2 regions of the Thalassobacillus sp. C254 genome follow, and region 1 is predicted to be linked to the other one. Evidence: riboswitches for the same ligand, from Rfam matches in the RefSeq annotation. Region 1 holds a riboswitch; the other holds the start of a gene.
What was found. Region 1 has a riboswitch for magnesium ahead of JCM19033_RS05990 (magnesium transporter). Riboswitches for the same ligand answer to the same signal wherever they lie in the genome.
Positions count from the first base shown of each region.

Region 2: another riboswitch for magnesium. It lies ahead of mgtE (magnesium transporter); the one in region 1 lies ahead of JCM19033_RS05990 (magnesium transporter).

Region 1 covers NZ_BAXQ01000003.1:278,074-282,500, reverse strand. The annotation lists partial or broken gene mgtE (magnesium transporter) at 1-479, opposite strand, end outside; gene JCM19033_RS05995 (MgtC/SapB family protein) at 507-1,208, opposite strand; M-box (ykoK) riboswitch at 1,312-1,478, opposite strand; gene JCM19033_RS05990 (magnesium transporter) at 1,488-2,111, opposite strand; M-box (ykoK) riboswitch at 2,375-2,539, opposite strand; gene JCM19033_RS05980 (hypothetical protein) at 2,781-3,302, shown strand; gene JCM19033_RS05975 (DoxX family protein) at 3,439-3,786, shown strand; M-box (ykoK) riboswitch at 3,913-4,080, shown strand; gene JCM19033_RS27225 (magnesium transporter) at 4,272-4,427, shown strand, end outside.
Region 2 covers NZ_BAXQ01000001.1:222,175-226,601, forward strand. The annotation lists gene JCM19033_RS01280 (MBL fold metallo-hydrolase) at 1-370, shown strand, start outside; gene JCM19033_RS01285 (hypothetical protein) at 387-905, opposite strand; partial or broken gene mgtE (magnesium transporter) at 1,110-2,472, opposite strand; M-box (ykoK) riboswitch at 2,744-2,906, opposite strand; gene aldA (aldehyde dehydrogenase) at 3,019-4,332, opposite strand; gene JCM19033_RS26975 (hypothetical protein) at 4,269-4,427, opposite strand, start outside.

The DNA of each region.
Region 1 (4,427 bases):
TCGAGGGTTTGTGAAACTGTTTCCTCTTCCTGTAACGTAATAAATTCAGTAGTCATAATGGAACCTGCTGTTCTTTCATCATAAGAAAGGAGATGCTTAATATTATTGGCATCTTCCTGTTCCATTTGATTTAAGTAGTACGTAGCGATGTGCTCAGGAATTTCAGAAAAGAAATCCGTGATGTCGTCAGCTGCCAAGTCATCAAAAACTTCTAAAGCATTTTCCTCACTTAATTCAGAGACCATTTGTTTCTGCTGACTAGGCTCTAATTCTTGAAAGATTTCTGCCAGCTCTTTTGAAGAGAGATATTGAAATGCCTGTTTTCGTTTTGGTTCATTGTACTCAAATAGGATTTCACTTTGATCAGTAGGATGCAGAGCCAAAAAATCATGGCGGAATTTTTCTTTTTCCCCTTGTTTTAAATAAAGATGGAGATAGAAAGTATACTCTTCTCTATTTTTGAAGTTTAATTTCAACATAAGTGCACCCCTCCTTACTGATATTTTTTATAAATGCTCCACATCAACGGTAAGAACGTGATCAATTTTTTTTATTAAATAATAAATCTCTGTTGTGTATTGCTTCTCAGGGGCAGATATTGTTAAATCTATTTGTTGATTTCCATTCTCTAAATCTTTTAATTTAATATTACGAATGTTTATATCAAAGTTCTTTTTTTCCTTTAATGTATGAGATCTTCTTTCGATAGATTCTAGTAGCTCTGTCATTTTAAGGTTTGGCTCCATGACGATTTTTACTGCTACATCACGCTGACTTAGAGCCAGAGGGCCAAATCTTTTCACCAGGGCGGGCAGAACGTTTACTGAAAGAATTAACAATACAACAGCGTAGCTTGCTTCTAGAAAAAAACCTGCACCAACGGCAATTCCCAGGGCAGAAGCAGCCCAAATCATCGCAGCTGTGGTTAGCCCGGAGATCACATCATTGTTCCTACGTAAAATGACTCCAGCTCCTAAGAAGCCGACCCCACTTACAATTTGAGCAGCCAGACGCATAGGATCCATCATCATATGTTCCATTTTAGGGAAATTGTATGCTGCTTCGATGGAGGTAATGGTAATTAAACAGCTAGCTACACAAATAACCATGCTTGTTTTCAATCCCAATGGCTTATGTTTTAACTGACGGTCAATCCCAATTAAAAGACCGAATAATAGGGCAAGGCTCAGTTTGATGAGCAGTTCCATTTTCACCACCTGCTTTCCTACAAAATTGTTCATCTCGTAAAGATAAAAAGCCGCCTTTCTTTGGAAGGAAGGCGGCTGTCATGTTTTTTGGGATGATTTTGTCTTGTTCCTTCATTCGTAGAGCTTTAGCACTGTATGGCATAGGACTTTTATCCAGCTGCATTAGAAAGGGCCTTATGTCGACCGTTTCAGTTGACCCATTGGCGTCTTTGGACATTTCTGGGCAGCAGCGTATCTCCATTACAGGAGCCTCACCTAACGAAGTAATATTTAATTTTCTTACATCATATGAGACAAAAGCTGTTGAGCGAGAGTAAAGTAGATTAAAAGACCAGAAATGTCTTTAATTGTTGTGATAAATGGATCGGAACCAGCTGCTTGATCCAGTCCAAGCTTAATGAGAAGGAATGGAATCAAAAAACCTAAGGCCGTCGCAATTGTCACGGTAAAGAATAAAGATAATCCTACCACTAATCCTAATTCAGGTATTCCTTGCCACAGCATGGCGATGAAGAATGCTGCCGTCCCTAAGAGAGCCCCCATGGAAGCACCCACTAACGTTTCTTTTGCCAGATGTTTGCGATATTTTTTAAAGTCAATTTGTCCCAACACAAAAGCTCGGGTGAAAATCGTGGAGGATTGTGTGCCTGCATTCCCGCCCATATCCATGATGACAGGAATAAAGATGGCGAGCAGTACAACAGCTTCTAAGGCATCCTCAAATGCCCCGATAACGGCGCCCGCTGTCATACCGCCAATCAACGTAATAATTAAATAAGGGAGTCTTGATTTCCAAATCTGCAACATGCTTCCGTTTACTAATATATTACTCTTTTTCCTTTCTGCTTCATGAAAAAGAGTCATTTCTTTTTGAGCTTGTAGATCTGATTCTGTACGAGCCATGAAAATTACCTCCTAAGTATGTAGTTCATGGCCACCTTTGTTTGACATATGAAAGGTGGCAGTGTGCGCGTAACCATGTCTGTCTTCGATTTATTGTCAAATGATTTATGATACAACTCGATGAAGGATCTTCCATTTCATCCACCACCATCCTTTCTTTGATAAAATTTCCTAACAGTGCATAAAAAACACCTTCACGAATGAAGGTGTTTTTGTCAACACAAAGAAGCTCGCTGGTTTCTTTCAAAAGAAGCACGGTCATCTGTTTTCTCCATTCGTAGAGCTTTGACACTGTGCGGATAGGATTCATCCAACTGCATTAGATGCCACCTTATCTCGATGACCTCTGTTCAACCCATTGGCGTCTTTGGACATTTCTGGGCAGCAGCATATCTCCAACACAGGAGCCTCACCTAACGAAGATATTCTCTTTTGAACACAATGTTTAAGGTACATCATCTCTAAATGACAGTCAACATCTTTTTTGAGTTAAGGAAAAATAATTTATGGAGAGAAAGTGTTTATCCTGGGGGGCGGGGAAGCTGCTCAATTAATCAGACGTATTACAAGAAATACAAAGGATAATAAAAAAATTCTAAATTGATATTCTCATAAGAATACATCGTCTCTTTTTCATTGGTAAATCATGAGAAGAGAGGTGATGATAATATGGCAGTTAACATACTATTTGGTTTTCTGCTTCCTTGGGTGTTTGGTGGCTACCTTTATCAGAAAGACAAGTACCTGGTGACCACTACCATCCCCTTATGTGTATTGATTGCTTTTGTGATCAACACAAAAGGAACTCGGTACTGGCTCTTAAAGCCACGAATTAAAGAAAAACAGTATCGTACGATTTATCCGTTGAACCTTGGTTATTTTCCAGTAGTGGCCAGTTTCATGATATATTGCGCGCAAAAAAGGGCATGGCCTAGGATGATATGGATCACATTGTTTACACTTTTGTCTGCGACGGCAGAAATAGCTGCTCTTATGGCAGGGAAACTCCTGTATAAAAACGGCTGGAATATTTATAAAACCCTGCTTACTTATTTTCTTCCCTATTGCTTTGTAGTTATCTATTATGACTTTGTAAAAATGCTTCGAGTGATTACACAACATTCTCAACAGAAAAAGAAGAATGTTAGAGGGTGTGAGGGAAATACAGGAAGTAAAGGTGCATATGTTTAAAGCAATAAAAAGTATTAAGGAATATGTCACAAATTTTTCAATGAAACACCTCCCTTTATAGCTGTCTTGTTTATTAGAATAGGACGTAGAGAAATGGGGGACCAAAAATGAAAAGACTGATTGAACAAGGGACAGAATGGATCCTTTTTTGCTGCGTATATTGCTTGGGGGATTTATAGCTCTTCATGGAATAATTAAAGTGACCGATATTTCCCAGGCCAATCAAACCTTTGAAGAAGCAGGCATTCCTGTGTTTTTAGGAAACTTGACCGGAATTATTGAAATTATTGTAGGGGCGACTTTAATAGTAGGTCTTTTAGTAAAATCGTCAGCGATCGTTGTAGCTCTTTTGCTTATAATCTCCATTCTGTTAGCGCCGTATCAGGAGGGAATGATCAGCTATTATGAATTACTGTTGCCGGCTCTGCTTTTAGCTGTTTTATTAAGTGTAAGAGGGAGTAGGAAATTGAATCTGGTTACCTGAAACGTTTATTTATTCGAAACGAATAGGAAAAAATAATTAAAAGAATCAATATTCAAAATACAGGTTGACATCATTTTGTCTTTTTTATTACACTGCATATGACACATAAGGTATTTCCAAAAACAAAATAAACCTCGTTAGGTGAGGCTCCTGTGCTGGAGATATGCTGCTGCCCAAAAACGTCCAAAGACGCCAATGGGTCAACTGGAACGGTCGACATAAGGCCCTTTCTAATGCAGCTGGATGATAATCCTATGCCGCACAGTGCTAAAGCTCTACGAATGGAGGGTCTGATCATGTTGTATCGTGCGCACTTAGCGTCCTCTTTTTGTGGAGGACGTTTTTTTATTCTAAGAAAAGGAGGTTAGTAATGAAAGAAAGTGATAGTTTAGAGGTCGAGTAGGGAAGGAACAATAAAAATACAAAGTACTTTTTTTCATTTCGCTGGTTGGTCAGGGAGTAAAAAAGAAGTTAGGGGGCATGGCATGAAAAAGCTTGATTCACGTTCTCGTCAAGAATACGCAGAACATGTGATTGACTTGTTACAAAAAGAAGATGAAGCTCAATTTCGGGATCAATTTTTGGAGCTTCATCCAACAGACCAGTTAAGTATCTTTCACACATTAAATCAGACAGAAAGA
Region 2 (4,427 bases), on a different contig from region 1:
CACTCATCTCTATACCGGTGATTTATTTCTGGGAACTCATTTAAAATATGGAATGAAGGAAGAATCAGTTCCTGATATGATTGCGTCCCTTGAAAAAGTCCTCGCATTAAAGGTAGGCAACGTATTCTGCGGGCACGCTGGCATTGTACCTAAAGGAAGAGAAGCATTGGAAAAGAAAAAAGAGTTCTTGGAGTGGCTGCAGGAAGAAACACTTTATTACCACTATCAAGGTTTATCCTCCAAGGAGATTACCCGCCTGCTTTTTCATAAAGGCAAGACAAAATCCGTTCTTACGACAGGAGATTTTCTCCTCGCCACCTGGTTAACTCTATATTGTCTGCTAAGCAACTATAAAAAGCCTGCTCTCTAAACGAATGAGCAGGCTTTTAATATACTTTTCTTTTATTCATTCTATAAATTGACCACTTTCCCGCTTCTATACTAAAAATAGCAATATGACTAGGAGAAGAGGACTCGCTGTGTATCATCATTTCCGAAACTGCCTCTGCAATCTGAATTTTAACCTTGGCCTCTTTTTCAAACAAATACCCTTTCAGCAGCCGCTGCTCTCGTACAAGAGGCACTGTCAAATGTTTCGTAGAAAGAGCTCTCGGAAACTCTTTATATTGTACATATCCGGCCAGGTAACCATCTTCATTTTCAATGCGAGGAAGGAGGTGGTTCGCAGCATGGATGAGCCATAAATAGTAAAGGGTATCACTAGTAAACCACAGAGGAGAAACCTTATCTCTCCAATGCTTTTTCATGATGTCTAACAGCTGGATCTCCGTGCGTTGGTCAGGAGCAAGAAGCAATGACTCAGCCACAACGTTATTGACAGCTTCCTGAACAGCAATTTTCCAACTTTCCATGCCTTCGTTTGAAAATTGATTCCTTACGAACAAAAGAATCGCCCCCTTTACTCTTACTCTCATTCTACTTGACAAAAAAACCCTTTGTAAATAAAGATTTTGAACTATTAGCCATTTTTACACAAAAACCAATAAATCTATCCAGCATTTACGTTTTTTTGCATGTTTGGAATGAAAAAAGCCGGAGATTCATTGTAAGAATCTCCGGCTCACGCTTTTCACAATTCGTAGCCATATTTATAAATACTGAAGAAGAGAAGTTGCTATGCTGAAGTAAATCAGCAGTCCAAGTATATCATTTACTGTTGTAATGAAAGGACCAGAAGCGATAGCAGGATCAAGCTTTAATTTATTAATAATCAATGGAACCGTTGCCCCTATAACTGTAGATATGGTTAAAGAAAGGAAAATAGAAGTTCCGACTATAAAGGCTAATAAGATGTTGCCATCATATAAAATAGGGATCAAGCCCATGAGTACGATCGCACATGCTAAACCAATCATCATCAGTGCCAAGCTCTCTTCGAAGGATTTTAAAAAGACCCTTCTTCTCTAAAGAACCTGTCGCAAGACCACGGACCACAACGGCTAGTGATTGAGTTCCCGTATTACCAGCTGAATCCATAATTAACGGGATAAAAGCCGATAGTATTACAATTGCTTCTAATGTTTCCTCAAACTGGCCAATCACTCCAGCAGTTATCATACCAAAAAACATCAGCAGAATAATCCAGGGTGACCTCTTTTTAGCTGCTTCGAAAGCTGTAACATTTACGTCTGTTGCCCCTCTTGAAGCAGAGAATTCCCCAAGATCTTCGGTTGCTTCTTCTTCAATAACATCAATAACATCATCAACAGTTACAATCCCCACAAGTTCATTTGTACTTGTTACCACTGGTGCTGCCAGGAAGTCATATTTCTGGATAAGGTTGGCCACCTCTTCCTGATCAGTGTTCTCATGCACTGAGACCACTCGCGTACTGATGATATTTATAATCGGTTCATCCGTTGCTGCAATAATCAGATCACGAAGAGAAACAACACCTGCCAATTTATTATACTCGTCAGTTACATATAAGTAGTAAACTGTTTCTGCATCGGGTCCTTCTCTTCGTAGTAATTCGATCACATCTGCCACTGTATCAGTAGCCTTAATAGAGATAAACTCTTTGGTCATAATGGCCCCGGCTGTACCTTCCTCATAAGCCATAAGCTCTTTAACATCCTGGGCATCCTCTTTATCCATTGCTTTTAATATAGCAGATACTTTATCCTCCTGCAGTTCACCGAGAAAATCTGCTACATCATCTGCGTACATGTTGTTAAACATCTCTGCAGCATATTCTTTATCCAGCTCCAGGGCGATCTCTTTTTGATCATTTACTTCCAGCCCTTCAAAGATAGCTGCAAATTCTTCGGGGCTTAGGTATTCATAGACACGAGCTCTTTTTTCTTGATCCAGGCGGCTGAAAAGATCCACCTGATCAGCTGGATGAAGCTCTAAAAAAGCATTTCTAAATTGCTCAATGGCTTTGTTTTCCAAAATATCGAGTATATTATTCATATACTCTTCTCTGGTATGATCATTTAACTTAACCATTGCTCTCCCTCCTTCTTAAAAGAGGATAGAGTCCCTGATTCATTAATTTACTTTGTTTTTAAAAGTATCCAAAATGAGGGAATCGATCCTCGCACTGACTTAAAAGCCTTATATACTACACTGCACCTAAAACTGGAATCCGGACTGCTGTCCATAAAATTCCCTCACCTCCTAAAATTTTTCTGAAACGTCTTCTTTAACTGAGTAAAAAAAGCGCCCTCCACAAATGGAGAGCGCTTATTAAATCAGCACAAAGATGCTCAAAACAGAACATGCTACCCATTCGTAGAGCTTTAGCACTGTACGGCATAGGCTATGCCAGCTGCATTAAAAACCACCTTATATCGATGGTTCCTGTTGACCCATTGGCGTCTTTGGACATTTTTGGGCAGCAGCGTCTCTCCGTACAGGAGCCTCACCTAACGAGAAATATTACGTTTTTCCAACACAAACATGAATATACGCTGATTTCAGAAACCTGTCAATGCATTTTCTGCAATTTGCAAAGATTCTCTTTCGCTAGATGTCTTTTTCTTGATCGTTTACTTATCGTTCGTATTCCATATACGCTACGGTAGTAATAAGAAATTCTTCTAATCCACGTTTTCCATCAGCTCCGCCTATTCCTGATTTTCTCCAGCCAGCATGAAATCCTTGCAACGCTTCAAAATTCTCCCGATTCACAAAGACTTCACCAAATTCCAATTCATTAACACCCTGCATCACTTCATGATAATTTTCTGTAAAGATAGAAGATGAAAGGCCGTATTCTGAATCATTTGCCATGACGATAGCTTCTGAAAAAGAATGATACGTCGTAATAGGAAGAACCGGACCAAAAATTTCTTCCTGCATGATATCCATTTCTTGGCCTACATTGGTTAATATCGTTGGTTCAAAGAAATAACCCTTTTCTGTGTCTGCTCTCTGTCCGCCTGCCAGCACTTTAGCACCGGCTGCTTTTGCTTTTTCCACAGCTTCCGAAACAGAATCCAGCTGATTCTTACTTACAAGCGGCCCCATTTCGATGTCTTCCTTAACCAGGGGATTCCCGTAACGTATTTCCTTTGCTTTTGTTACAATTTTATCAATAAATTCATCTGCTACTTCTTCCTGCACATAAACTCGCTCAGCATTCGTGCACACTTGTCCGGAGTTAATAATGCGTGATTCAATTATTTTTTCTGCAGCAAGATCCAGGTCAGCATACTTACTGACGATAGCTGGAGCTTTTCCCCCAAGCTCGAGATTTACTTTTGTTACGTTCCGCGCGGCAGCCTCCATTACTTTTGAACCAGCTGGAGTACTGCCTGTTAAAGAAATCATGCTTACTTTCTTGTGTGAAGCCAGAGGAGTGCCAACAGAAGAACCGGTTCCAGTAACTAATTGAAAGATCCCTGGAGGCAGCTCTGATTCATGAATAACCTCTGAAAATTTAACAGCGGTTAACGGGGTTTGCTGACTCGGCTTAATGATAATGGAACACCCGGTTATCAAGGCAGGAGCAACCTTTCTTGCCAACACAAACATCGGGAAATTCCACGGTACGACTCCTGCAACCACTCCAATTGGTTTCTTTAACAAAATAATATTTTCATTTTGGCGGTCACTATTAATGACATCACCTTCGTATCGTCTAGCCCATCCGGCCATGTACCGGAAGTATTCAATTGTAATATCCATTTCATCGCGGGCAAGTGGCAGTGTTTTTCCTTGTTCCTTAGTGAGGAGCTGAGCAAACTCCTCTTTTCTTTCTTCAAGCCTGTCAGCAATAAAAAGTAAGTACTTCCCCCTTTCTATTGCCGGGCGTTTTCCCCACTCTCTTTGTGCCCGAGACGCCGCCTTAACAGCTTCTTCCACATCATATTCGTTTCCGTTAGGAACCTTCCCAAAATTTCTTCAGTGGCCGGATTTTCTACATCAATATATTCATGGGTTTTACTTTCTACAAAGTT